Regions from separate parts of the Streptosporangium lutulentum genome, predicted to be linked through region 3. Evidence: riboswitches for the same ligand, from Rfam matches in the RefSeq annotation. Region 3 holds a riboswitch; each other region holds the start of a gene.
What was found. Region 3 has a riboswitch for S-adenosylmethionine ahead of thrC (threonine synthase). Riboswitches for the same ligand answer to the same signal wherever they lie in the genome.
Positions count from the first base shown of each region.

Region 1 (9,439 bases), 3.1 Mb from region 3:
GCGTGCCGGCGCCGGTGGCGAGCAGGATCGCCGCCGCGCCGATGCTCAGCGAGTGCCCCGCGCCGTGGACGACGCGGGCCAGCACGTCCCGGCCGAGATGGTCGGTGCCGAACCAGTGCCCGGCGCCCGGCCCCGCGAGCGCGTGCAGCGGATCGGCGGCCAGCGGATCCACCCCGGTCAGCAGGCCCGGGGCCAGGGCGGCGACCGCGGCGACGGCCAGGAACAGCAGCGGGAGGATCAGCCCGGGAGCCGCGCCGTGGCCGCGCGTGGCCGGGGTGGGAGCGGCGGAGACGATCCGCGGCGTCTCGGTGACCGTCGTCATCGGCTTCTCCTCAGGCGGCTTCTCCTCGGGCGGGTTCTCCACGACCTGGACATCCTGGGACGGGGTGTCATCGGCTTCTCCTCAGGCGGGGGTCGATCGCGAGGTAGGCGAGGTCGACGATCGTGCTGACCGTCACGTAGGCGAGCGCGGACAGCAGCACGACCGCCATCACCACGGGCATGTCCTTTCCCGTCACCGCGGAGACGGTGACCTGGCCGAGTCCCGGACGGCCGAAGACGGCCTCGATGATGATCGCGCCGCCGAGCAGGACGCCGGTGAACCAGCCGACGAGGGTGACGGCGGGGAGCAGCGCGTGCCGCAGGGCGTGCCGGACGACGAGCCGCCACTCGGTGATGCCCCGCGAGCGCGCGGTCACCGCGAACGGCTCCTCCAGCGCGCGTTCCAGGCCCTCGCGCAGCACCTGGCCGAGCACCCCGGAGATCTGCAGTCCCAGCGCGACGGCGGGCAGTACGAGCGAGACGAGGCCGCGGTCCCCGGAGACCGGGAACCAGCCCAGGGTGAAGGAGAACACGGCGAGCAGCAGGATCCCGATCAGGAACGGCGGCACCGAGACCACCACCAGCTCGGACAGGCCGACCAGGTCACCGAACCGGGACCTGCGCCCGGCGGTGGCGAGCGCGAGCACCAGGGCGAGCGCCACCCCGAAGGCCGCGGCGGCGAGCGCCAGCGAGACGGTCGGCCAGATCTGCGAGGACAGGACGTCGCCGACGCCGCGCTGCAGGAGGTAGGAGTGGCCGAGGTCGCCCCGGAGCAGCCGGGCCAGATAGTCGCCGTACTGCTCAAGGGCCGAACGGTCCAGCCCCCACTCGGCGATGATCTGCGCTCGCCGTTCAGGGGTGTCGAGGCCGTCGCCGATCAGCACGTCCACGGTGTCGCCCGGGGCGAACAGCAGGGCGACGTAGGCCGCCGTGGCGGCGGCCCAGAGCACGGCGAGGCCGGACCCGAGCCGCCGGACCACGGGGCCGAGCCACCCGGCGGCGGCCAGCCCCCGCCGCCGGGTGAGCAGGAGAGTGCTCACGTCCCGATCCGGACGTCGTAAGCACTGTTGGGGGTGCCGGAGACGGGCTCGAAGGTGACCCCGGTGACGCCCGCGCCGTGGGCGATCTGGTCGGCGGGCACGTAGAGCGGGAGCAGCAGGACCTCGTCGGCGACGGCGATCTTCTGCACCTTGGCGTAGAGCTCCTTGCGCTCGGCCGGGTCGGAGGTGGCCGACGCCTCGGCGAGCAGCCTGTCCAGCTCGGCGCTCTCGACGTGGGTGCGGTTGATCGCGGCGCCCTTCGGCAGGATCAGGTTGAGCGCCGCCCCGGCGTCGGTGTCGCCGCGCGAGTTCTCGAAGATCTCGTACTGGTCTTCCCTGTAGGCCTTCTGCGCGGTGCCGTCGTCGACGAGCTTGACCTGGAAGTCGATGCCCGCGCTCTGTTTCACCGCCGCCTGGATCGCCTGGGCGAGGACGTCGCGGCGGTCCCTGACGTACGGGGCCGAGGACACCGACCGTACGCTCAGCCGTTTGCCGTCCTTGACCCGGAAGCCCTCGCCGTCGCGCTGGTTCCAGCCCGCCTCGTCGAGCAGCCTGTTGGCCCGCGCGGGGTCGTCGCCGAAGGTGTTCTCCAGTGAGGCGTCGTAGAACGCCGGGCTGCCCTGGCCGACGATGCTCCAGGCCCGCTTGGCGGTGCCCTGGTAGACCGCGTTGAGCACGGCGTCCACGTCGACGGCGTCCCGGAAAGCCTCGCGCACCCGCTTGTCGTCGAAGGGCGCGTGCGAGAGGTTGAAGTAGTAGGAGAACGCGCTTCCCGAGTTGAGGCTGGTCTCCAGTCGCAGCCCCGGGTCGCTCTTGATGAGGCCGACCTCGGTGGCGGGCACGCCCTCGATGACCTGGACCTGTCCCGAGGTCAGCGCGCCGACCCGGACCGCCGCCTCGGGCAGGAAGCGGTAGGTCAGCTCGGCCAGGTAGGCCGGCCCCTGGTGCCCCGCGCTCGGGGGCGCCCAGTCGTAGTCCGGGTTGCGCCTGTAGTGGACCTCCTGACCCGGCGTGAAGCGGTCGAGGATGAACGGCCCGGTGCCGACCACATCGGTCCCGCCGGCCTTGAGGTCCTTGGCGTTCTTCAGCGACCTGGGCGAGACCTGACCGGCCGGCGGTGAGGCCAGGAAGTCCAGGAAGATCCCGTCGGGGGTCTTCAGCGTGACCTTCAGGGTGTACGGGCCGGTCACCTCGGCCGAGCCGAAGTCGCGGAGCTGGATCGCCTTGACCGCGGGGTTGTAGCCCTCCGAGACGAGCTGGTCGAGGTTGGCCTTCACCGCCGCGGCGTCGAACCTCTCCCCGTCGTGGAAGGTCACGTCCTCGCGGAGCCGGAAGGTGTAGGTCAGGCCGTCCTCGGAGACCTCCCAGGACGTGGCCAGCCACGGCAGGAACTCGCCGTTCCTCCCCCGGGCGATCAGGTTGTCGAACTGGTTGTGCACCAGCAGCCGGGCCTTGTTCTGGCCCCACTGGTGCGGGTTGAAGGTGATCGGCTGCGTCTCCACGGCCCACACCAGCGACCCGCCGCCTCCCTCGCCGGCGGTCGCCGCCGGGGCCTCGGTCCCGCACGCCGCCAGCGTCAGCACCCCGGCCAGCGCCAGGGCGCCCCATCGCGATCTCACGAACATCTCCTCATCCGACGACTCCTTCGGTCCGGTCGATCCGGACGGCGACGGCTCATGCGACGTGACTGACCTGGGTGGCGACGGTCTCGGACAGCACGATCCGGGCGAGCGCGTCGGCGTGCCGGAACAGCGGGGCGTTGAATCCGGGCCGGGCGAACCCGGCGGTGGCCCGGCCGCCGACAACCCAGGGTCCGAAGGCGAACCTGCGGGGGTGCGGGACGTCGGAGCGATCCAGCAGGCGCCGGTCGGCGGGCCGTACCTTCAGCAGCCCGGCGGACTCGTCGACCTCGCCCCGGTCGCGGAGCGCGGTGATCAGCGGGTCGACGGCCCGGCTCACGCTGGGCGCGGGCAGCCGGGCCTCGATCAGGGTCGTGGCCTCCACGCCGCCGGGCACGCTGGGACTCTGCGCCCGCCATCGCCCGTCGCGGTGCCCCACCTGGAGATCGGCGCCGAGGAAGGTGACCACGCCGGCCCTCGCGAGGGCGCGCAGTTCCTCCAGCCGGGGACCGGGCGGGCCGCTGGCGATGTAGCTGAAGAAGCCGTGGAACCCGGGGTCGGAGACGCCCAGTTCGGCGAGGACGCCGTAGACGGAGAGCAGCCCGAGGATCATGGCGTGGTCGGCGCTGTGCGCGGGGTCGGACCGCCGGTCGAGGTCCGCCGTCAGGTAGCCGTGCATCCACTTCTGCAACCCCGCCGAGTCACCGAACCGGATCTTCTCCAGCGGCCGGTCCAGCCGGTCGAAGTCCAGCCGGTCCAGATGGCGGGGCACGGCCCGGCGGATCAGCCTCCGCATCGCGAGGCTGCCCCACTCCTCGGCGGCGAACGCCTCCTGGAACTCCTCCCAGCCCATCCGGGACCGCTGCGGGTGCGCGGTGATCAGCTCGTGGTAGTAGGCGAAGGCCAGCTCCTTGCGGACCAGCGGCCACACGTCCCGGCGGAAGTTCCACGGCCCCTCGCCCAGCGCCTTCGCGGTGAGGAAGCGCGGCACCGGCGGGCGGGCGCCGCGGACCGGGTATCCGGTCTTGGAGTGGTACGGCACGCCGCGACGCGATCCCACGTGGAGCAGCGGCTCCCGCCCGCTGGGCAGGTAGACGAGCTCCTCGTCGTATTCACGGACGAACCGGCCGCCCCTGCCCGAGGTGAGCAGCACCATCAGGTCGACGAAGGCCAGCCCCATGCCGCGCACGATCACCGGTTCTCCCGCGGGGATCCCGTCCAGATCGAGGTCGGCCGCGTAGCCGGTGGGAAGGTAGCGCAGCCCACCGCCCACACCGCCCGCGGCGAGGGCGGCCAGCGACCGCTCCTCCCCGGTCGGGGTCACATCGCCGTGCCCCTGGGCCAGGATCACGGCGTCCACCTCGATCGTCCGGCCGTTCTCCAGCGTCACCGCCTGGCCGCCGGGGACGTCGGCCAGATCGAGCGCGCGGGTCGCGTGCGTGTGGACGCGGACGCCGCGCGGAGCCGTCCTCACCGCGTGCTGGAAGACATGGGACAGGTAGGCGTTCTGGACCGGGCGGGGAGCGAACAGCCCCGGGTCGCGGCCGAGCCAGTCGGCGAGGGAGGGGCCGGGGCGGATCGGGCCCTCGCACTGGACCGACTCGTCGGTGAACAGCGTCACGTCGGCGGCGACGGAGTTCATCCAGAGCAGTCCGGGCTGCCTCTCACGCCAGATCCGGCCGCCGCCCGGCGGGTAGGGGTCGATCACGTGGATGTCCAGGGACGGCCAGCTCAGCAGTTCGGGCGCGTTGGCGCAGATCCGCTCCACCAGGCAGGTGCCGGTCGGCCCCGCGCCGACGACGGCGACCGCGCTCACGAGGTCCCCTCCCTCGACGGAGCGAGGACCGCGAAGGCCCCGCGCCCGTTCATACGGCGGCTCCGTGATGGGACCGGTCCCGGTCGGCGTGGAACGGCTGGACCGGGATCCGCCAGGGGCCGGTCTCCCCCGCCGGGGAGGAGATCACGTTCTCCCGGAAGGCGGGGGGCCGACAGAGATTCCCGGCGTGGGCCCGCGGGGGCGTCCCGATCCGTCCCCGGAAGGGGTGGCGGGGACCGGGGCGGTCACCCCGCCGGTGGCGGCCGTAGGTGCCGAGGTCGACGGGGCCGGCGTGGTCGAGCGTGGTCTCGGACATGTGGCGCTCCCAGGCATGTCTCGGCAACCCCGTTGAGGGGTTCGCGCTTGCGGCACGCCCACCGTGCCGCCAGGTCTCTCCCCGGAGGCACCCCGCCGCGATGCGAGGGTTGCCGGTCAGCCGGCCGGGGCTTGCACTGACGCTCTTAACCTAGTTAGAAGGTAGGAAATACATAGATCTCTGTCAAGGTTTACAGTCGGGGGATGTCACCAGAGATCGTGAACGTGGTCTATCGCAAGTACGACGGGTCACTGCACTGGCACCACCCCAGCCTGCTCCTCGGCGAGGACGAGCACGGCGTGTGGATCGGATGCGAGGTGGGCTCCAGCGCCCGCAAGGGCAACGGGCCGCCGGTCCCCTGGCGCTACGCGTGCGTGATGCTCTTCCCCCGGGACGACTGGTGGACGGCCTCCTTCAACGCCTCCCCGCACAAGGTCGAGATCTACTGCGACATCTCAACGGTGCCCCGGTGGAGCGACGGCGAGGTGACCATGGTCGACCTGGACCTCGACGTGATCCGCATGCGCGACGGCAGGATCATCCTGGACGACGAGGACGAGTTCGAGGAGCACCAGGTCCGCTACGCCTATCCCCCCGACGTCATCGAGAACGCCCGCGCCTCCGCGGCCCGGCTGATGAAGGCGGTCGGCACCCGCGCCGCCCCCTTCGGGGCCGCTCCCCACTGGCTCTCCCAGATGACCTGAGCCGACCCGCCGCCTGCGGCCCGGCCACCCGGCGCCACCCGCCGACCGCGGCCCGCCCCGTCGCCCCACGCTCCCGCGGCGCTCACGGCCGATCGCCGCGATGCCCCTCACCTTCGCCGCGTCCACCGTGCTCACTGTGTCCACCGCGGACCCGGCCGGCTCGCCGCCGCGCGAACCGGCCGGGCGGTCTACAACGGTTCACCGCGGTCTACAGCGGCGGGAAGCCGGGGGCGCGGCGCTCCAGGAAGCTGGCGACGCCCTCGGTGAAGTCGGGCCGGGAGAAGGCCTCCAGCATCTGACGCGACGCCGCGGACTCCGACGACTCCAGGCTCTGACTCCAGTCGCCCCAGATCTGGCGTTTGATCACGGCCATCGACGCCGGCGAGCTGTAGGCGGCCAGCTCGCGAGCGTAGGCCACGGTCTCCTCCAGCAGGCTCTCGCGAGGCAGCGACCGGTTGACCAGACCCAGCTCGTAGGCCTCGGCCCCGGAGAAGGTGCGGCCCGACAGCAGCAGATCCATGGCCTTGGCATGGCCGATGAGCCTGGGCAGGATCCACGAGATCCCGTACTCGGCGATCAGGCCGCGCCGGGCGAAGGCGGTGGTCCACTTCGCCTCGTCGGCGGTGAAGATCAGGTCGCACACCAGGGCGTGGAGCATGCCGAGCCCGGCGCAGGCGCCGTTGACCGCGGCGATGATCGGCTTGCGAATCGTGGTCGGGAAGGTGTTGGGGCGCTTGTCCGGCTCGCCGTCGTAGGAGCCGTCCTGGAGGGCGCTGAGCGTCCGGAAGTCCGCCCCGGCGCAGAAGCCCTTCCCCGCTCCGGTGACGACGATCACCCGGACCTCGGGGTTCAGCTCCGCCTCGGCCAGCCGGTCGAAGTAACGCCGCCCCAGCTCGTCGGTCCAGGCGTTGAGCCGGTCCGGCCGGTTGAACGTCAGCGTCAGCACGCCCCGATCGATCGACGACAGCACCAGGTCGACCATCCCGCCTCCCTCCCTACAGGCCCCTTTCCCCGGGGACCCGCCGCACGAGAACTCCCCACGCGAGAGCCACAGAATATAGTTCTATACCTTTTCCCCCTCCGGCGACAGCGTGCGCGAGCGGGCCGGGTTCCCCGGTCCGGACAGCCGGGCCGGCCGGGCTTTCGTCCCGCGGTGCGGGCGGCCACGCGGCCGCCCGCACCTCTCAGACCGGTCCCGCGCCGTCGCCGTACGGCCTCACGTGCCCTGCCGTACGGCGACGGCGACCCCGGATGCGCCCCACTTCGAGGTGGGCCGTCACAGGCGTGACGTCACGGCGTCCCTCCCGGCTCACCCCCCGTCGCGCTCCAGTGACCGAGTCCTCGCTCCAGGGAGTCGGGGTGGTGGACGAAGCTCGGCGACAACTCCCTGTTCTCGTAGTAGCGGTGGAAGACCGGTGTGGTCGAGGCCGACATCGGCGGGACGATCCAGGTCCAGTCGGCCGGGCAGACCCGCCCCGCCTTCTCCTCGCGCTCCAGGTGGGTCAGGAAGTGCCTGGCCTCGGTGTGGTGGTCGGTCATGGTCACCCCGGCCCGCTCGAAGGAGTGCAGGACCGCCAGGTTCAGCTCCACCAGGGCGTAGTCGCGCCAGAGCGAGCGGTCGCTGTCGATGTCCAGGCCCAGCCTCCGGGCGATCAGGGGCATCAGGTCGTAGCGGTCGGTGTCGGCCAGGTTCCGGGCGCCGATCTCGGTGCCCATGTACCAGCCGTTGAACGGCGCCGCCCGGTAGCAGATCCCGCCGATCTCCAGGCACATGTTCGATATGGCCGGTACGGCGTGCCAGCGCAGCCCCAGTTGCTCGAACCAGGGGTGGGAGGGGTGCGACAGCGGGACCTCCAGCACGGCGTCCCCGGGAACCGTGGAGAGCAACGGGGGGCCGTCCCCCGTCGAGATCGCCAGGGGAAGCACGTCGAAGGGGCTGCCGGGACCGCCCGGCCAGCCGAGCTTGCCCAGCATCGTGGTGAAGTCGACGTAGCGGGGATCGCCGACGATCGAGCCGTCGTCCATCGCGTATCCGGCGTACCGGATCAGCTGCTCGTTCCAGATCCTCGGTCCCGGAACCCCGGGACGGTCCTGGGCGAACACCGTGATCGTCGGCCGGATCCTGCGGACGGGCGCCGCCTCCCGCAGATGGTTCACACATTCGACGGCGACGCCCTCGGGCGTGTTCACATGCCGCCGGTCGCGCACGCGCAGCGAGCGCCAGTACAACCGCCCGATGCATTTGCCGCTGTTGCGCCAGGCCACCTTGGCTCCGAAGGCCAGCTCGCCGGGTGTGTGCGTATAGGTTCCCGTCTTTGCGATCTCGGCCCGCACCTCCTGCAGGCGGGGCTTCACCGGCCCCGCCGCGGGGTTCTCCGCGTGGAACAACCTCAGGTACTCCTCGGCCTCCGCCTCGTCCACGCGCGGTGGCGCGTATCTCCGCTCAGGGACGCCGTGAACCGGCTCCGGCGTACGACGCCGAGACCTCCGCCAGGTCAGCACTGAAAACCACCCATATGTGGCTCACGGGCACGACGACCGTTCCGGGCGGCGAGGTGCCCTAAACGCAGTGGCCCTTACCCCACTGCGATCGTTGTGTTCCGCGGCCTCCGCATCTCGCGGCACTCTGCGTAAACAGGGTGACACGGTACGGCGTCTCTCATTTTCTGCGAATCACAGTGATTTGTCCGCAGAACTGACACCTGAAACGCCAAAGGCCCCGGGAGCTGCGCTCCCGGGGCCTTTCAGATGGCTCCCGCGATAGGACTCGAACCTATAACCTGCCGGTTAACAGCCGGCTGCTCTGCCGATTGAGCTACACGGGATTGCTCTTTGCGCTGGTCGGCCCGGGTTTTTTCCCCGTTCCTTGCTGCGCAGGAATAGATTAGCGCACTCCGCCCGTGTGTGTCGCATCGATACTCCGGGGTAGGTCGGAGACAACCGGCGAGCTGTGTGCGCTCAGCGGACAGGGTCCGGCCGAGCCGGCTGTGGAGGTGGAGATGCGTTATCGATTGATGTTCGGAGTGGGTCTCGCGGTGGGCTACGTCCTGGGTAGCCGCGCCGGACGGGAGCGTTACGAGCAACTCAAGCGGATGGCCCACCGGCTGTCCGACAATCCCAGCGTGCAGGAGGCCGCCGGCCTGGTGGGCGCCAAGGTCTCCAAGGCCACCGGCGTGGCGAAGGACAAGATGAGCGACGTGGCCAGACACCGCCTGCCGTTCATGCGCGACGGCGCCAACGGCTGGAAGGCCGATAAACACGACGACACGGGCACCGGCTGGCCTCAGGAACAGACGAACACCGGCGCCCCCTACTGAGCGCCCGAGCAGACCTCCGGAAGGCCCCCGCGGGGGCCTTCCGCGTGTCCGCGGGCCCGCCGGCCCGGTCACGGCCGCGCGGGCTCTCGAACTCTTCTCAGACGCCGAAGCTTCGGCGTGTCTCCTCCAGCGCCTGCTCGGCGAGGGCCCGCAGGCCGGGGTCGGCGGGATCCAGCCCGGGATCGAACACGAACTCCCAGACGAGCTGGTCGTCGTCGGCCTTCCTGGCCACCAGCAGCACTCCCCCGCGCGCGTCCAGCGGGGCGTACTGGTTGACCACGATCGAGGCCGTCACCCGCTCCCGCA
Region 1 covers NZ_JAUSQU010000001.1:5,218,259-5,227,697, forward strand. The annotation lists gene J2853_RS23315 (ABC transporter permease) at 1-322, opposite strand, end outside; gene J2853_RS23320 (ABC transporter permease) at 390-1,361, opposite strand; gene J2853_RS23325 (ABC transporter substrate-binding protein) at 1,358-2,980, opposite strand; gene J2853_RS23330 (FAD/NAD(P)-binding protein) at 3,036-4,796, opposite strand; gene J2853_RS23335 (hypothetical protein) at 4,846-5,112, opposite strand; SAM riboswitch class IV at 5,151-5,263, opposite strand; gene J2853_RS23340 (DUF402 domain-containing protein) at 5,316-5,816, shown strand; gene J2853_RS23345 (enoyl-CoA hydratase-related protein) at 6,025-6,798, opposite strand; gene J2853_RS23350 (nitric oxide synthase oxygenase) at 7,107-8,237, opposite strand; tRNA gene J2853_RS23355 (tRNA-Asn) at 8,566-8,641, opposite strand; gene J2853_RS23360 (YtxH domain-containing protein) at 8,816-9,133, shown strand; gene J2853_RS23365 (hypothetical protein) at 9,231-9,439, opposite strand, start outside.
Region 1: linked by a shared signal. The riboswitch ahead of J2853_RS23335 (hypothetical protein) and the one ahead of thrC (threonine synthase) in region 3 are both predicted to bind S-adenosylmethionine.

Region 2 (9,439 bases), 290 kb from region 3:
CGGCCCTGCAGCCCATCGGGGGTCACGGACTGGCGGTAGCCGAGCTCGTTGGGGCCCGTGACGCCCATGGCCACCCAGAACAGGAACTGGGAGAGAGCGACCATCACGAACACCGCGAGTCCGGGTACGGCCAGCGGCATCAGTGCCCAGGCCGGCGCCATCAGAGCATGGGCGGCGATCACGGTCGGACCGGCGTCGAACCGCCGGCCCGCCCATCCGGCCAGCGCCCCGCCGAGAAAGGCGCCGACGCCGCCGCAGGCGTAGGCGGCTCCCAGCCAGAACGCCCCGAGGTCAAGCTCGCGCGCGTCCAGCGCGTAGGCCACGAAGACCGTGCCGAGCATGCTGTGGAACAGGAACCAGGCATGTGAGGTCACGGCCATCGGGGCGAGGGTCCGATGGCGGTAGATCCAGGACAGTCCTTCGCGCACCTCGGCCCTCAGGTCGCGCCGCGAGGCCGGCTGGGCCCGTTCGGTGACGGAGATCGAGGCGAGGAGCACGCCGGAGACCAGGTAGGAGGCGGCGTCGACCAGCATCGCCACCGGCGCGCCGACCACCTGGATGAGCGCCCCGGCGAGCAGCGGCCCGGCCGTCTGGGCCACGGAGTCGGACTGTTCCAGCCGGGCGTTGGCCGGGATGAGGAGCTTCCGGGGCACCAGCCGGGGCAGAAAGGACTGGTTGGCCGCGTCGAACAGCAGCGACAGCAGCCCGAAGACCATGACGTAGGCGATCAACGCCGGCATGGTGAGCAGCTCGGCGACGTACAGCAGCGGGATCACGCAGACCAGCGCGGCCCGTCCGAAATCGGTGCCGACCAGGATCGGCTTACGGCGGCACCGATCGACGAGCACCCCTGCGACCAGTCCGAACAGCAGGTACGGCAGCCATCGGGCCGCGTTCATCAGGCCCAGTTCGAAGGCGGTGGCGTGCAGGGCGACCACCACGAAGATCTGGAGGGCGACGGTGGTCACGTGCGCGCCGAAGATCGACACCGTCGAGGCGACCCAGAACCTGCGATATCCAGGAAGATCCACAAGGCGGGGCATCACCTGGACTTTAACAAGGGGCTGATCGACAGGTCGATGACGTCCGCCGTAGCCGGGCCACCGGCGTGAGCCCGGCCTTCGTGAAGACCGGGCTCACGCCGGTACCTCCTCGGCGCCGGCCGGGTGCTCGCCCGTGGGACGGGCGAGCACCTGGCGTCAGGAGTCGGTCCGCTCACCCACCTGGCCGTCGGCCTTGGGAGAGCCCTGGCTATCGGCCTTGGGAGAGCCGGGCCGCTCACCCACCTGGCCGTCCGCCTCGGAGGAGCCGGTCCGCTCGCCGGCCTTGTCCTCAGAAGAGCCGGTCCGCTCGCCGGCCTGGCCTTCGGCCCCGTAGCGCTGGTGCAGCGCGACAGGCTCCCCCTTGCCCGCCTTGCTGCGCATCCGGATGTTCAGCAGCTCCACCAGAAGCGAGAAGGCCATCGCGAAGTAGATGTAGCCCTTGGAGATGTGCTGCTCGAAGCCCTCGGCGATGAGCACGACGCCGATCAGCACCAGGAAGGACAGGGCGAGCATCTTGATGCTCGGGTGCCGGTCCACGAAGCGGCTGATCGGCCCGGAGGCGACGAGCATCACGATGACCGAGACGATGACGGCCGCGATCATGACGCCGAGCTCGTCGACCATGCCGACCGCGGTGATCACGGAGTCGAGCGAGAAGACGACGTCGAGGACCATGATCTGCAGGATCACGGCGGTGAAGGAGGCCGCCACCTTGCCGCCGGCGTGGCCGGACTTGCCCTCCAGGCTGTCGTGCATCTCGAAGACGCTCTTGCCCAGCAGGAACAGCCCTCCGAGTATCAGGATCAGATCGCGCCCGGATATCCCATGCCCGAAGACCTCGAAGAGCGGGGCCGTGAGCCTCACCACCCACGACAGCCCGAGTAACAGGGCCAGACGACTGATCAGGGCGGCGGCGAGGCCGAGTTTGCGGGCTTTGTCGCGCTGCTCGGGAGGAAGCTTGCCCGCGAGGATCGAAATGAAGATGATGTTGTCGATCCCCAGGACGATCTCAAGCGCGACAAGGGTGAAGAACCCTATCCATATCTCCGGGTTGGTCACCCAGTCCATCGTTTCCTCCTTGGTCGCCCGGCTGCCTGGACGTTTCACCGGTTGCCTGCCAGGACGACTGGGAAGCCCCATGAGTTCCTTCTGGGGAATAACGGCTGATCACATTCACAACACGGGGGACGCCGTCCGGCCGTCGCCGCGAACGGGAGAGGCGACCTCAATCCCCCCGTAGGTACTTGCAGGACACGGCCGGACGTCGGTTATAGTTCCCGGGTAGGTCATGAGTGCCAGTGACAAGCCCCGGCTCGCTGGCCGGCAACCCTCGCGTCCGCGGCGGGGTGCCCCGGGTGAGGACCTGGTCCGACGCGTAGCGCGTCGGGCAAGCGCGGGCTCCACGCACCAACGCCATGGGTTGGGGTCCGATGACCTCGAAGGAGCCTTGGCGTGTCCACATTGACGATTCTCACTCCCGCCTCCACGTCCGCGACCACCCCGGCGCGCCCCGCGCCCGCGGAGCGGCGGATTCCCCCGGTGCTCGGCTCCGACCTGGAGGTCCCGGTCAGGGGCGGCAGGCTGATCCCCTACGCCAACCTCGACTACGCCGCCAGCGCCCCCTGTCTGGAGCCCGTGAGCGCCGCCGTCACCGCCGCGCTCCCGGCGTACTCCAGCGTCCACCGGGGCGCCGGGTACGCCTCCCAGCTCACGACGGCCCGCTACGAACAGGCCCGGCACACCGTCCGAGCCTTCGCCGGGGCCCGCCCCGACGACTCGGTGATCTTCACCCGCAACACCACCGACGCGACCAACCTGCTGGCCCGTAGCCTGCCCGAGGGGACCACCGCCGTGGTCTTCGACACCGAGCACCACGCCTCGCTCCTGCCCTGGGGCACCGCCGTACGGCTCGCGATCCCCGCCTTCCCCGGCGAGGCCGTCCGCGCCGCCGACGAGGCCCTGGCCGGGATCGACGGTCCCAAGCTGCTGGTCGTCACCGCCGCCTCCAACGTCACCGGCGAGCTCTGGCCGATCGCCGCCCTGGCCCACATCGCCCACCGCCACGGCGCCCGCATCCTCGTCGACGCCGCCCAGCTCGTCCCGCATCGCCGTCTCAACCTGACGGCGCTCGACCTGGACTATGTGGTCTTCTCCGGTCACAAGCTCTACGCCCCGTTCGGCACGGGCGCCCTGATCGGCCGTTCGGACTGGCTGGCGGAGGCGGAGCCGTACCTCAAGGGCGGCGGCGCGGTGAAGACCGTGAACGACGACGAGACCGAGTGGCACGACGACCCCGAGACCCGCCACGAGGCCGGAACCCCGAACGTCCTGGGCGCCGTCGCGCTGGCCGCCGCCTGCGACGCCCTGACCGCCACCGGCTGGACCGTGCTGCTCCGCGAGGAGGAGCGCCTTCTGAGCCGCCTGCGCGACGGCATCACCGCCGTCCGGGGCGTGCACGAGCTCTCCCTGTGGGGCCCCGATCACCCCCGCGTCGGCATCGTCTCCTTCGTGGTGGAGGGCTTCACCGCCCGCGAGGTCGCCGAGGTCCTGTCCGGTGACTACGGCATCGGCGTGCGCGACGGCAAGTTCTGCGCCCATCCGTTCGTCCGCCACCTTCTCGGCACCGCCGACGGGGGCTGCGACGACGTCACCGCCTCCGCCGTCCGCGCCTCCATCGGCATCGGCACCACCGAGGAACATGTCGACCGCCTGATCACCGCTTTGCAGGATCTTGTCTCACGCGGCTGACGTGACAGCATGGGTCTTATGACTGAGCCTCATGCCGAAGGCGCGCCCCGGACGATAAGCGTGGGGATCGGGGCCGGAGCGGAGGCCGTGCCCGACACGCACGGCAAGGAGCTCGCGACCGAGGACATGATCCTCAACATCGGGCCGCAGCACCCGTCCACGCACGGGGTGCTGCGGCTGCGGCTCACGCTGGACGGCGAGCGGATCAGCTCGGCCGAGCCGATCGTGGGCTACATGCACCGCGGCGCGGAGAAGCTGTTCGAGGTCCGCGACTACCGGCAGATCATCGTGCTGGCCAACCGGCACGACTGGCTGTCGGCCTTCTCGAACGAGCTGGGCGTCGTGCTCGCGGTGGAGCGGATGCTCGGCATGGAGGTGCCGGTCAGGGCGGTCTGGACGCGCACCCTGATGGCCGAGCTCAACCGGGTGCTGAGCCACCTGATGTTCCTCGGGTCCTATCCGCTGGAGCTCGGTGCGATCACGCCGGTCTTCTACGCGTTCCGGGAGCGTGAGACCCTTCAGGCCGTGATGGAGGAGATCTCCGGCGGGCGCATGCACTACATGTTCAACCGGGTCGGCGGCCTCAAGGAGGATCTGCCCCTGGGATGGACGAACCGGGTCTCCCAGGCCGTCGCGGACGTGCGGCGGCGGCTGCCCGACATCGAGAACCTGATCGCCGGCAACGAGATCTTCCTCGCCCGCACGCGCGGGGTGGGCGTCCTGGACCGCGAGACGATCATGCAGTACGGCGTGAGCGGCCCGATCGCCCGCGCCTCGGGCGTGGACATCGACCTGCGCAGGGACGAGCCCTACCTGGCCTACGGCGAGCTGCCGGTGAAGGTCGTCACCCGGTCGGCCGGAGACTGTCACGCCCGGTTCGAGGTGCTGCTGGAGCAGGTGAAGGTCTCCCTGGACCTGGCCGACGCCTGCGTGGAGCGGCTCCTCGACCTGCCTCAGGGCCCGATCAACCAGCGCCTGCCCAAGGTGCTCAAGGTGCCCGAGGGGCACACCTACGCCTGGACCGAGAACCCGCTGGGCATCAACGGCTACTACCTGGTCTCCCGTGGGGAGAAGACCCCGTGGCGCATGAAGCTGCGCTCCGCCTCCTACAACAACGTCCAGGTGCTGCGGGAGATGCTCCCCGGCCACCTGATCTCCGACATGGTCGCCATCCTCGGCTCGATGTTCTTCGTCGTCGGGGACATCGACAAATGAGGCACGGCAGGAGCACATGAGCGAACAAGATGGGGACACGAGTCCCCGTACGGCGGGCGGGCAACGGGACAAGTACGTCGACTGGCTCCGGGCCGTCAGCCTGCTCGTCGTGGTGCTCTGGCACTGGGCGTTCACGATCCTGCAGTGGGGGCCGGACGGTCCCTCGCCGACGAGCCCGCTGGGCTTCACCTCGGGGTTGTGGATCCTCACCTGGCTGTTCCAGGTGCTGCCCCTCTTCTTCTACGTCGGCGGGCACGTCCACCTCCTGTCCTGGAACCGCGCCCGCGAGCGCGGGGTGGGCATCGGAACCTTCGTCGCGCGGCGCATCCGCAGCCTCGCGGTCCCGGCGCTGGCGCTGGCCATTACCTGGATCGTGCTGGGTGCGGTCGTGACGTGGGCGTTCGGGATCGGCTGGATGGACCGGGTCGTCCTGCTCATCATCAGCCCGCTGTGGTTCATCGCCGTCTACCTCGTGCTGGTCGCCCTGCTCCCCGTCTCGCTGTGGCTGCACCGCCGCTTCGACGTGCTGGTCCTCATCTGGCTCGCGGGGGCGGCACTGGTCGTCGACGTGCTGCGGCTGCGCTACGGGTACGAGGCCGCGGGCTGGCTCAACATGATCATCGTCTGGGGCCTGGCCCACCAGGCGGGGTTCTTCTACGACAGGGTGGTGGCCCTGCCCCGCCAGTTCGACGTGGCCATCCTGTGGACCGGGTTGTTCGGCCTGTTCGGGCTGGTCTACTCGGGCATCTACCCGGGCTCGATGGTGGGCGTGCCCGGCGACAAGCTGTCCAACATGGCGCCGCCGACCTTCGTCATCGTGGCGCTGCTGGTCTTCCAGATCGGCCTGGTGGAGGTCCTGAGGCCGTCCATGGAGCGCCTGCTGGAGCGCCCGAGGTGGCAGCGCGTCAACGAGACGGTCAACAGGTTCGCGCTGCCGCTGTTCCTGTTCCACACGACCGGCATGGCGATCTGGGTGGCGCTGACCTGGTGGCTGCTCGGTGGGGAGCCGCCCGGCCAGGTGGTGCCCCCCGACCTGTTCTGGTGGCTGGAAAGGCCCCTGGCCGTCGTCGGCCCGCTGCTGTGCACGCTCCCGGTCATCATGCTGTTCGGCCGGAAATGGTCCGCGAGGCGTTAGGAGCGCCGCGGAAAACGGGCGGGAGGCCCCCGGATCACCTCCAAAACGGACGACCGGGCGCCGGAAACGCCTTCGGGGTCCGCCCACGACGCGCTGGAGACGGTCCTCGTGGACGGACGGCGGGGCGATGGAAGCGGTCCTCAGGACGTACGGCGAGCGTCTTCGACGGCCGGTTCTAGCGGTCTTTCTCGTCGGAGTCCTTGGGCACCTTGCAGCAGTACTCCAGGTAGAGGGCCGAGACGACCAGCAGCACGCAGGCGAGGAACGAGCCGCCGGTGATGAAGAAGTCGCGGCGGGGGACGCTCTGGTCCAGCAGGTTCGCGGTGTAGAGGGCGAATCCGGCGAAGATCCCGGCGAAGATCGCCCCGCCGTACGCGGAGGCCTTGGCGAGGCCCACGAGGCGGGCCACCGTCAGCGGCTCGACGGGCTTGGTATTGGGCTTGCGCTCGATCCTGGCCTTCGTCATCCACCCGCTGTAGAACTCGCCGATCGCCAGCAGGAGCACCGTCGGGATCGAGGTCCACTGCACGATCGGCAGGTCCGCGTAGAACGGCTTCAGGAGCCCCCACGTGAGGATCGTGAAGACGACGAAGAGCCCGGCGAGCACGCCGGGACGGGTCGGCCTCACGCGGGTCCCTTCAACGTCAGATCGGGGCGCGGCCGTACGTAGTCCTGGTCCAGCTCCTCCAGCAGGTCGGCCACCCCGCGCCCGGACAGGACCGCCTCCGGGTCGGCCCGCACCCACGGCACCAGCACGAACGCCCGTTCGTCCGCCCTGGGGTGCGGCAGCGTCAGGTCGGGGTCGTTCATGACGACGTTCTCCACGGTGATCAGGTCGAGATCGAGGGTGCGGGCCCCCCAGCGCTCCTTGCGGACCCGGCCGAAGGCGTTCTCCACATCCTGAACACGCTCAAGGAGCGACCAGGGTTCCAGGGTGGTCTCGGCGATCGCGACGGCGTTGAGATAGGGACCCTGGTCCGGGCCGCCGAAAGGGTCGGTCTCGTAGACCGGCGACACCGTGACGAACGTGAGCTCCGGTCCGTCGAAGAGCGCGTCGAGCGCGCCCTGCAACGTGGCGAACCGGTCGCCCAGGTTACTGCCGAGCGCCAGCACCACCCTCATGCCCGGCTCCGGGTGATCGTCACGATCACGTCGTCGAACGGCAGCGGGATCGGCGCGGCGGGCTTGTGCACGCTGATCTCCACCGACCGCACGAGCTCGTAGGTCAGGCAGACGTCCGCCAGGCGCTGGGCCAGGGTCTCGACCAGGTTGACGGGCTCTCCCTCCACCACCTTCACCAGCTCCAGGGAGAGCTCGCCGTAGTGGACGGTCTTGGTGAGGTCATCCCCGGCCGCCGCGGGTGCCGTATCCATAAAAAGCGTGACATCGACGATGAACTCCTGGCCGAGCTCCCGCTCCGCCGTGAACACGCCGTGCCGCCCCCGGGCCCTCAGGCCCTTCACGGTGATCCGGTCGTGGATCCGATCCTGGATGGGGTCGCTGACCCAGTCTTGCATCGGGTTGCTGATCAGATCCTGCATCGAGTCCTGGATCGGGTCGCCCTCCTCGGGGGTACGGTCGCCGTCCTCGCTCACGCGGACTCCTCTTCCTCTTCGTCGTCGCCCTGCAGCACGGGGGAGCCGTGGTGCAGCCAGAGTCGCCATCCTGCCGACGCCCTGATGAAGGTGTTGCTCGCCACCACCTTGCCCGCCGCGAAGCTGGAATCACCTTCGTCGCCGGCGGTGAGGATGTTCTCCTCACAGGTGAGGATCGCGACGTCGCCCAGGACCATGACGCGGACGTCGGTCAGCACGAACTGGATGTAGGGCGTGTTGGCCATGATCAGTGCCCATGAGCGCAGCACCTCCTGCCGGCCGTTCACGATCGGCCACCCGGGGTGCACGCAGCCCACCTGCACGGAGTCGATGTCCTCGGCCCAGATCTCTGTCATGCGGTCGAGGTCGGCGTTCTCTATGGCGGTGTAGAACGCCTGATTGACCGTCTCGACGGCGGTGGTGTCGACGCTCATGATCTCGCTCCCTGAACTGCGGCCACCACACGGACGGCGTCCGCGTTCGGGCGTACGTCATGAACCCGCACGCACCATGCCCCCGCCTGCGCGGCGAGGGTGGTCACGGCGAGGGTGGCGTCGTCGCTGTGGCTGAAAGGCCTCGGGACACCGTCCGTGTCGGCGAGCAGCCGCCCCAGGAAACGTTTCCGCGAGGCTCCGATGATCAGCGGGTAACCCAGCTCGCCGAGCTGGTCGATGCCCGCGATCAGAGCCCAGTTGTGTTCGGCGTTCTTGGAGAAGCCCAGCCCCGGGTCGAGCACGATCTGACTCTCCGCGACCCCCTCCGCCAGCACGGAGGCCACCCGCTTGGCGAGCTCCTCACGCACCTCGGCCACGACGTCGCCGTATATCGCCCGGCGGTCCATGGCATGACTGTGCCCGCGCCAGTGCATCACCACGTACGGCACCCCGGACGCGGCCACGATCCTCGGCATCGCCGGGTCGGCCAGCCCGCCGCTGACGTCGTTGACCAGTTTCGCCCCGGCCTCCACGGCCGCCTGGGCGACCTCGGCCCGCATCGTGTCGACGCTGACCGTGACGCCCTCACGGCTCAGCTCCCGGATGACCGGCTCGACCCTGGCCAGCTCCTCCTCCAGCGACACGCGCGCGGCCCCGGGCCTGGTGGACTCCCCGCCCACGTCGATGATGTCGGCACCCTGCTCGACCAGCTTCAGGCCATGCCGTACGGCTGTCGCGGGGTCGAACCACTGACCGCCGTCGGAGAAGGAGTCGGGGGTGACGTTGACCACGCCCATCACAAGGCACCGGCCCACATCGGGCATCCCCGGCACACTCCACGTAGTCATGCCGATAAGCCTAGGCGCTCCGTATCCGTCGGCCGTCTCGTGGGTCCGGCTTGCGTCATAACAAATCGGTCCCTCCGGCCCCACCAGCCCCTCTGTCACGAGGCAGGCGGACGTCGGTCGGTGCGACGCTCAGGGCGTCTGGCTGCCATGTGTTCCTCCACTCGGGGGGTTGGAGATCACTCGGGGGGTGCGAAGCCCGCCGGACCCCACGGCCCCGCTCGCCGCGGTGGGCGGATGGGCCGGCGGATCGGAGAGCGCTCGGATCAGGCTTCCGGGGGACACCCGACCTTGGCGAGTGTGGCGATATTAGCCCGGCCACGGTCAGGTCGGGGGGCTTTCGCCGGGGGCCACGACCCATAACACAGAAACCTTGTCCGGACCGCCCGCAAGCGGTCTGGACAAGGCAAGGTTTCTGCGGGTG
Region 2 covers NZ_JAUSQU010000001.1:8,064,277-8,073,715, reverse strand. The annotation lists gene J2853_RS36380 (MFS transporter) at 1-1,043, opposite strand, end outside; gene J2853_RS36375 (TerC family protein) at 1,200-2,111, opposite strand; SAM riboswitch class IV at 2,328-2,443, shown strand; gene J2853_RS36370 (aminotransferase class V-fold PLP-dependent enzyme) at 2,496-3,791, shown strand; gene J2853_RS36365 (NADH-quinone oxidoreductase subunit D) at 3,810-5,006, shown strand; gene J2853_RS36360 (acyltransferase family protein) at 5,023-6,141, shown strand; gene J2853_RS36355 (DUF3180 domain-containing protein) at 6,317-6,769, opposite strand; gene folK (2-amino-4-hydroxy-6-hydroxymethyldihydropteridine diphosphokinase) at 6,766-7,263, opposite strand; gene folB (dihydroneopterin aldolase) at 7,260-7,658, opposite strand; gene J2853_RS36340 (nuclear transport factor 2 family protein) at 7,733-8,170, opposite strand; gene folP (dihydropteroate synthase) at 8,167-9,018, opposite strand.
Region 2: linked by a shared signal. The riboswitch ahead of J2853_RS36370 (aminotransferase class V-fold PLP-dependent enzyme) and the one ahead of thrC (threonine synthase) in region 3 are both predicted to bind S-adenosylmethionine.

Region 3 (9,439 bases):
AGACCTCCCAAACACAGGGTGGCTTGCACCGGATCGAGCCGACGCCCGCGACGGCATGTGGGCCCACGACTCCGTTCGGCGGGCCCCATCGCCTCGATCCAGGTTGGCACTCTCGAACCGGGAGTGCCAACAAACTGTTTAGCACTCTACCCTGTCGAGTGCAAGCTGCGGGTCTTTGACCTGCATTCCACTCATGGCGAAAGCCCGGCCCGCCGCTGGAGCGGCGAACCGGGCCGCTGTCGCGAAGATCACACAGACTGCGCTGCCGCGGGATCCACCGACATTTCCCGACAAATTCACGGGATGGCTACGTCAGACCGCCCGGACGGACTCCGCCTGGGGACCCTTCTGCCCTTGGGTGATCTCGAACTCGACCCGCTGGCCCTGCTCGAGTGCACGGTAGCCATCCATCATGATTGCGGAGTAATGGACGAACACATCCTTACCACCGTCTACCGCGATGAAGCCGTAGCCCTTGTCCGCGTTGAACCATTTGACGGTGCCCTGCGCCACTTGCGACTCCTCTTACTGGACTTGAGGACAACACCCATTCCTCTCGCGAAGTCCTCAATCTCCGAGGCGGAGACATCGCCTACGTCGATCGTTCTCGACCATACCTGTGGGATGCCGTGGGGCAACAGAGTCAATCAACAAACTACTGCTTTACATGCGCTTTTAGCGCCAAATCATGTTTGGCAATCACGATTAGTTAGTTAAATGTTGCATTATTTCCCCGCGTCCCAAGTATGCGCTCACGTCACAAAACACGACACCCGCACGCGGCCGGAGCCGGTGCGGGTGTCGTGAGAAGAGCAGAGAGGGTGACAGGGGAAGCACGGAGAGACGCCCGGGGTTGCGGTGTCGCGAGAGGGCCCGGGCGCTCAAGGAACGCCGGGAGGATCAGCCCCCGGCCACCGCCGGGATGATGGAGACCTGGGCGCCGGGCGGCGTGGCCGTGTCGAGGTTGTCGACAAAACGGACGTCCTCATCCCCGACATAAACGTTGACGAAACGGCGAATCTTGCCCGTTTCATCGAAAATGCGCGCTCCGATCCCCGGGAAGTCCGCGTCCAGCTTCTGCAGAACCTCGCGAAGAGTCGCACCGTCTCCGTTCACCTCGGCGGCACCATCGGTGTAGGTCCGCAGAATCGTCGGAATCCGCACAGAAACGCTCATAATTCAGTACCTTTCACGATTTCTAGGCGATAACCGCACGGAATGCGTCAAGAGAGGGCCGGATGACGGCGGTGGGACGCGCCTGGCTCGCCACCGCGTCGAGGGTCTTCAGACCGTCGCCGGTGTTGAGGACCACGGTCTCCGCGTCGGGGTCGAGCCGCCCCGCGGCGACCAGCTTGCGCAGCACACCGACGGTGACGCCGCCCGCCGTCTCGGCGAAGATGCCCTCGGTCCTGGCCAGCAGCCGGATCGCGTCGACGACCTCGGCGTCCGTGACGTCCTCGACCGCACCGCCGGTGCGCCGGGCGATGTCCAGCACGTAGGGGCCGTCCGCCGGGTTGCCGATCGCCAGCGACTTGGCGATCGTGTTCGGCTTGACCGGGCGGATCACGTCGAGACCCGCCTTGTAGGCGGTGGAGACCGGCGAGCACCCCTCGGCCTGCGCCGCGAAGATCTTGTAGGGCTTCTCCTCGACGAGGCCGAGCTTGATCAGCTCCTTGAAGGCCTTGTCGATCTTCGTGAGCTGGGAGCCGGACGCGACCGGGATGACGATCTGGTCCGGGATCCGCCAGCCGAGCTGCTCGGCGATCTCGTAGGCCAGGGTCTTGGAACCCTCCGCGTAGTACGGACGGAGGTTGACGTTGGCGAAGCCCCACTGGTCGCCCAGCTCGTCGCCGATGAGCTCGGAGCAGAAGCGGTTCACGTCGTCGTAGGTGCCCTCGATGGCGACGAGTTTGCCCCCGTAGACCGAGGCCATGACGACCTTGGCCTCCTCCAGGTCCGCGGGGATGAACACGCAGGCGTCCAGCCCGGCGCGGGCGGCCGCGGCGGTGACCGCGCCGGCCAGGTTGCCGGTGGAGGAGCATGAGAGGGTGTGGAAACCGAAGTTGCGGGCCGCCTCGACGGCCATGGCCACGACGCGGTCCTTGAAGGAGTGCGTGGGGTTGCCGGAGTCGTCCTTCACGTGCAGCGAGCGGAGGCCCAGCTCGCGGGCCAGGTTGTCGGCCTTGACGAGCTTCGTCCACCCCGGGGCCATGTTGGGCTTGGAGATCACGTCGGCCGGAACCGGCAGCAGGGAACGATAGCGCCAGATGTTGGTCGGTCCCGCGGCGATCTGCTCCCGGGTCACCTGCCCGAAGTCGTAGGCGATCTCAAGGGGTCCGAAACACTCGACGCAGGCGAAGGTGGGACCGAGGTCGTAGCGGGCACCGCACTCGCGACAGGAGAGGGCCACAGCGGGGCCGAAGTCGAGCGAGGTGGTGTTTTCAGTGGTTGCGAGCGCCATGAAGCGAGGCCTTTCCCTCATCTTCGTCTGCGACCACCCTGGTCACAGACCGGAATTGGCACCTGTCTCGGCTGGCCTCGTCAGATTACGAGTCGCGAACCGAGATGGTTGCCGGGGCTTCGCAGGGCCGGTCCCTCCACCCCTCTGGATGAGCAAATATTCAGTTAGGAGCCTGACGAGCAGGTCTCATGCACTCTACCCGCCCCACCGTCATCCTGACCACGCGTCCCACATTTCGAGATGTGATGTGTTGCCTGCCGGACGGCTTCCCCCGAGCTTCCCCCGAGCGCGAACCGCGAGCCGCGGGCCGGCGTCGGTGTGGCGCGCACCTCGGCACGACATGATCGGCATAATAAGACAATAAGCCTGGTCAGGACGGGTGCCCGGTCATCCTTCCACGCGCTGTTCCAGGCACCGGCCCTCCGTCGCCACCCGCGTGTCCGTCCCTCGGCGAGAACACGCCACCAACGTCCGGCGTCTGTCCGGCAAGAGGAACACATGCGTCTCGTCGTGGGAATGGGAGCGGTCATCGCTCTCCTGATAGGCCAGAGCCCCGTGGCCGGGGTGTCCGACACCCCGGCCGCGGTCGTCCGGAAGGTCGCCGCCGACCCCGACCCTTCCAAGAAGAACGTCAACGTCAACAACTCCACCACCTCCGGCAAGGACGACGGCTCCTCGGGGAAGGGCGGTTCCTCGGGAAAGAGCGGCTCCTCGGGAAAGAACGGCGGGCAGATCCCGCCCGAGTTGAAGAACGTCACGTCGCTCCGGGTGTTGCCCTGGAATCCCCGCCAGAACAACAACGTCCGGATATTCGTACATTGTCCCCCCACGTCGAACCACGCGATCATCGGCTCCACCGCGTTCAACCTCAAGGGTTCGAGGCGGATCTACCGTGAGGTGGGACTGGGCCTTTCCGACAGGGGTCTCGGACGCCGCAGCGCCGGCATCTCCTACTTCGCCCTGCTGGGAGATCATGAGGTCTGCCTGACGTGCGTGAAGGTCACGATGAACCAGCAGACCCGCCTCAGGAAGATCCGAGTGACCGGCCGGGACTCCGTCCCCCTCCTGGTGCGAAGGTTCAGGTTCGAGCAGTTCTTCAACTGGGATTGAGCATCAACCGCGATCCGCGCCCTCGGGCATGATCCGTTCAGGGGTGCGACCGGCACGGCGGGAAGGGCAAGGCCAGGAGCGGGGTACGGCGTCGTGCAACCCGGCCTGCAGGAGCTGGAGCCGCCTACAGAAACCACCCGACTGACGGTCGCGACCCAGGCGGCGGGTGAGACATCGCGAGCGTCGGTCACGGTGACCTCGCCGAGATGGGCCGATACGTTGGCGGCACCGGATGCCGCGGAACCCAGATTCGCGGTCGCGGGCACGCTGATGGAGAGAGCACCGGCGGGCCTGGTGATGGTGTTGGTGTCCAGGGTGACGGCGCCGTTGCGGGCCAGGGCGCGGCCGTTGACGGTCACGCCGGTGGTCACCGTGATCGAGGTCAGCGCGAGGATGTTCCCGGTGAGGCTGGAGTTGGTTCCCAGCGTGGCCGAGCTGCCGAGCTGCCGACCTGCCAGAAGACGTTGCTCGCCTGGGCTCCCCCGGTGAGGGTCACCGTGCTGGCGGACGCGGTGACGAGGGTGGAGGCCGCCTGGAAGACGAAGACCGCGTTCGGGTCTCCCTGCGCGTTGAGGGTCAGGTTCCCGGTGATCCCGAAGGTGCCCGCGGCGGAGGTGTAGACCCCCGGCGTCACGGTGGTCCCGCCGAGCTCCGTCGGCACCGTGGCGGCAGGAGTCCGAGCGGCGGCATCGTCGTAGGCGGCGGTCAGGTCGGTCTTGGCCTGTTCGGCGGTGGCGTCGGCCGCATGGATGGTTCCGTTCACGGTGCCGGGCGGAAAGCCGGTCACCGCCGTGCCCGGGCTCAGCCCGAGGTTCCCGGTGACGGTGCTCCCAGCCAGAACCGCGAAGCTGCCCGCAGTTCCAAGGCTCACCGGCGGTTGCGGGGCGCCCGCACCGGACTGCGTGACGATGAGCACGGTCGTGGCGGGGACGAGCGCGAAACCCGCCGCCAGCCGGGAGAATCCGGACAAGCCAGCCTGCGGCGGGGCGGCTGCCGTAGCGAGAGGCTTCCCCATTCCCAGTACCCCGGCCAGCCTCGAAACCCTGGTATGCCACACCACAGTCGACACGAACTTCCTCATACGTCCCTTACCCATAGGCAGAGTTAAGGCGGGAGGTCCGCGAGGTCCGCGCGGTCCGCACCGACTACGCGGACCGCGCAGGCATGCACGGCATCTGCTTCTGCACCCGCAGGGCTTGCAGCACCTCTCCCTTCTGAATTTCCACAGGTGAACGAGCAGGTCGCCCATCGGCTCTGCGACGGACCGCTCGGCTGTCGCCTACCGGTCGTCGGGAACGCATCCGGTGATCGGGATGTGAGGGGGGAGCCGAGGCGGGTTACGGTGCCCTGAACCCCAGGGTGTAGGGGCTGGAGCCGTTGGAGGCGACCACTCGGTAGCGGTAGTAACCGGGGGTGCCGGTGTAGGTGATCTTCTCGTCCGGGCCCGCACTTTCGGAGGTCGCGACAGTAGGCCAGGTCGTGCCGTTCCACTTCTGCAGATACAGGTCGAAGTCGACGCCCACATTGGCGTCCAGGCAGCCGGTATGGACGCCTGCGGCGGTCGACTGGTAGTAGCGGTTGCTGGGCTGGTAGGCCGACTGGCCCTTGGTCAGGGTGCCGGTGACGGTGTTCGGGTAGCCGGTGCAGGTGCCCGTGGTCGGCGGCGGGGGGTTGCCCGCGGTGGTTCTCAGGGACAGGCCGTAGGCGGTGAGGATCTCGCCGATCGGCTGGAAGTAGGTGGTGCCGCCCGAGCTGCAGTCGCCGGTGCCGCCGGAGGTGACTCCCTGGGCCTGGTCGATGGAGATGAAGGCGCCGCCCGAGTCGCCGGGTTCGGCGCAGACGTTGGTGCGGGTCAGCTGGAAAATGGTGCCTTGGGGGTAGGTGACGCTGGCGTCGCGCTGCTGGATGAGGCCGCAGTGAAAGTCGGTGGTGGAGCCGGACCGGCAGACCGAGGCGCCCTCGATCGCGACGCGGGCGCCGGCGACGGGTATGGTGCCGCCCTCGCCGTTGTTCACCGCCGGCTGGGCCGTCCAGTTGGCGTTGGTGGCGATCCAGGAGTAGTCGCTGCCGGGGAAGGTCGATCCCTGGAAGACGCCCTGGGCGATCCGGTTGAAGCCGGTGGTGGTGGCACCGGTCTTGCCGCAGTGGCCGGCGCTGACGAAACCGCTCTGGGCGCCCTTGACCACGGGAAAACCGATCGAGCAGCGGCTGGTGACGCCGATGTAGTAGGCGTCGCCGCCCACCAGGTCATACAAGGGCTGGGGGACCTCGGTGGAGGGCAGCACGATCACCGCCTCGGTGTCCACGCCGGCGCTCTCGACGACGATCTGGGCCTCGTCGGGTTTCGGGGCCAGGACGACCACCTTGTTGCGCTTGACGTCGACGTAGCGCGCGCTCGACACCAGCGGATTCGCGGGCAGACTCTGGTCGATCTGCTTCTTGATCGTGGCCAGTTCCGCCAGCGACCTGGTGACGACCTCGGCCTGGGCGCCCGCGGCGAGGATCACGGGGATGTCGGCGGCGCTGGTGGTGGCCACCACCAGCGCTTGTGCGCTGTTTCCCCGCAGCCAGGAGCCACCGTAGCGGGGGCCGAGCCTGGTGCTCATCTGCGCCGCGATCGGGGTCAGGCGGGCCTCGTTCAGAATGCGGGCCTCGGCCTGCGCCTCGCTGAGATTCAGGTCGCGCTGGAGCGCCTCCACCATGCCCGGCGGCGGTTTCAGCGCGGCCGGAGCGGCCGCGGCGACCGGGGGGCCCGCTGCCCGGCGTTCGGCGCCGGCCGGAACCGCGGCCAGGGTAAGTGCGGTGATCGACAGAACGCATCCCGTGGTAACGACATGTCTGCGGGACATGGGGTCTCTCCTCGACCTCGGCTTTCACAGCATGAGGGGGGGAGATCACCCCGTATCGCAGGTTGATCATGCGATGTGGGCAACGCCACCCTAATTCAGCCGTTGCCGTTCGGGGCCGCAAAAGCCGCGCGCCACGCGGGCGGTGTTTTTAGAGCGGGGCCCACCGGAGCGCCGGCCTTCCGAAAAAGGGTCTGCCGGTGCGCTCCGGCTCCTGCGGAGGAACCTCCGCAAACCGGCTCGACCCGCCCCGGGCTCCCCGCCACCCCGTCGAGGTCAGAAACCGTAGGCGTCGCCCAGAGCTCCTTGGACGTATTTGCGCGCCTGATGGATGCGGGACTTGGCGGTGCCGAGCGGGATGCGGAGCTGCTCGGCCACCTCGCTGTAGTCGAGCTGGCAGATGTCACGCAGCACCAGCGCCTGGGCCAGATCGGGCTTTTCGGCCTCCAGCGCCTCCATCGCGTCGAGCAGGTCCAGCCTGGAACCGGCGATCACACTCACCCTGGCGACATCGGGCTTCTGCAGAAGCAGATCGTCCGATCCCTGCTCGGCTGAACGTCGCTTCATCGAGCGATAGGTGGTCCTGGCGCAGTTGGCGGTCACGATGTGCAGCCAGGTGCTGAACCGGGCACGCCCCTCGAAGCGGCCGATGTTGCGCGCCACCGCCAGCAACGTGTCCTGGCAGGCCTCTTCGGCGTCCTGCCGGTAGGGGAGGATCCGCCCGCAGTGCCGCAGCACGTCCGGCTCGATCCGCTTCAGCAGCTCGCCCAGTGCCCGGTGATCACCTTGGGCGGCCCCGCGGGCCAGTTCCTCGGTCGTCTCGTCCAGCGCCATCGCGGACCCCCATCAGCGGTCACAGTCGCTGGACATCCTACGGTCGGAAGCCACATTCGTTAACGTCCCCATCGACCGGAACCCCGCCCAAATCGGCCCCGCCCCAGCTCCAAGGGCAGCGCAGAAACATTGCATATCCACCAACCTAATGACAAGAGCTGACACAATCTGATCGACGCCATTCTTCCCTGGCCTGAAGTCCAGAGCATCCTGGTGACGTCCCGGTTAACCTTCAGGACAGGCGTGTCCCTAGACGAGTAAGTCCGATGTCTGGGGCCGGTGACCGGGCATGAAGAGAGGGCGTTCAAGATCATGTTGTGACGCAAGACCTGAACACCCTCTTGACCGCACTATATGTGAAGATCGACGACAAGATCGGAGGAAGCCGATCGATGGGCAGGCCGCCGCTGCTCAGCGACTCCGAGCTCGTCTGCCTAGCGGTGGCCCAGGCGCTGCTCGGTCACCACTCCGAGGCCCGCTGGCTGCGCTTCGCCCGCACGCACCTGTCCGGCATGTTCCCGTACCTGCCGCAGCAGTCGGGCTACAACAAACGCCTGCGCGCGGCATTGCCCCTGGTCAAGCAGATGATCCGGGAGCTGGCCACCGACAGCGACTTTTGGTTCGACAACCACTGGATCGTTGACTCCACACCGGTGCCGTGCGGGATGTCGCGCCCAACCGTGCAGCGCTCGAACCTGGCCGGCTGGGCCGGCTATGGCTACTGCGCCTCACACTCCCGGTTCTTCTGGGGCCTGCGGCTGTATCTGGTGTGCACCCCGACCGGCATGCCGATCTTATGGGCGCTGGCCAACCCGAAGATCGGCGAGCGGGAGGTGCTGGCCGCGATGCTCGAGGTCGATGCCGGCCTGATCGCCGAACGCGAGGGCATTCTGCTCATCTGCGACAAGGGTTTCGCCTCCAAGCCTTTTGAGAAGGAACTCGCCGCCCACGGCATCGACCTGCTGCGTCCCTCCCGCAAGCGGGAGAAACAGCGGCACGGCGAGCCAATGCTCAAGAAGGTCCGCCAGCTCATCGAGTCGGTCAACGACACTCTCAAAGGCCAACTCGACCTGGAACAACACGGCGGACGGACCTTCGAGGGCGTCGCCGTCCGCGTCGCCCAGCGCATCCTGGCGATGGCCGCGGCAATCTGGCACAACAACAAGACCGGAGCCCCGGTCACCCGCTCGCTGATCGCCTACGACCACTGATCACATCGGACTTACTCGTCTAGGTGAAGAGGACCTGAATGAACGCGATCCTGGTCGCTTCGAACCGCGGCCCCGTCTCTTTTACCCTCGCCGAGGACGGCTCGCTGTCCATGCGCAGGGGCGGCGGCGGCCTCGTCTCCGGCCTGTCGGAGGTCGCCAAAGATCTCAACGTCCTCTGGGTCTGCGCCGCGCTCTCCGACGGCGACCGCGGTGCCGTACGGCTGGCGCCCGGCGGCCGGCTGGACCAGGCCGGTTACGACACCGGAGCGCTGCGGATGCTCGACATCCCGCCGGCGACCTTTCACCGGGCCTACAACGCGGTCGCCAACTCGACCCTCTGGTTCGTCCACCATCTTCTCTACGACACCCCCAACATGCCGCACTTCGACGCCAGGTTCCGCCGGGAGTGGGAGTCGTACCGGACCTACAACGAGGCGTTCGCGATGGCCCTGGCCGAGGAGGCCGCGCACGGGGCGAGGGTGATGGTGCAGGACTACCACCTGAGCCTGGTCCCGGCCATGCTCAGGGGCGAGCGTCCCGACCTGCGGGTGGCCCACTTCTCGCACACTCCCTGGGCGCCGCCGGAGTACTTCACCCTGCTCCCCGACGACGTCGGGACCGAGCTGCTGGAGGGCATCCTGGGCGCGGACCACGCGGGCTTCCTGACCGCGCGCTGGGCCGGGGCCTTCATCGACTGCTGCGAGACGGTGCTCGGCGCCCAGGTGGACCGCCGGAGCCGTACGGTCACCCATGCCGGCAGGACCACCCGCATCGGCGTGCACAGCCTGGGCGTGGACGGCGAGGCGCTCTGGACACGGGCGTCGGAACCCGACGTCGAATCGCACATGGCCGCCCTCCGCGACCAGGTCGGCGACCGCATGCTGATCGTGCGGATCGACAGGACGGAGCTGTCCAAGAACATCGTCAGGGGCCTGGCCGCCTACCGGGAGTTCCTCGCGACCCACCCGGAGTGGCAC
Region 3 covers NZ_JAUSQU010000001.1:8,354,304-8,363,742, reverse strand. The annotation lists gene J2853_RS37750 (cold-shock protein) at 313-513, opposite strand; gene J2853_RS37745 (MoaD/ThiS family protein) at 901-1,176, opposite strand; gene thrC (threonine synthase) at 1,199-2,461, opposite strand; SAM riboswitch class I at 2,476-2,616, opposite strand; gene J2853_RS37735 (hypothetical protein) at 2,960-3,571, shown strand; gene J2853_RS37730 (ice-binding family protein) at 3,954-4,586, opposite strand; gene J2853_RS37725 (S1 family peptidase) at 4,909-6,420, opposite strand; gene J2853_RS37720 (RNA polymerase sigma factor) at 6,694-7,251, opposite strand; gene J2853_RS37715 (IS982 family transposase) at 7,569-8,462, shown strand; gene J2853_RS37710 (alpha,alpha-trehalose-phosphate synthase (UDP-forming)) at 8,501-9,439, shown strand, end outside.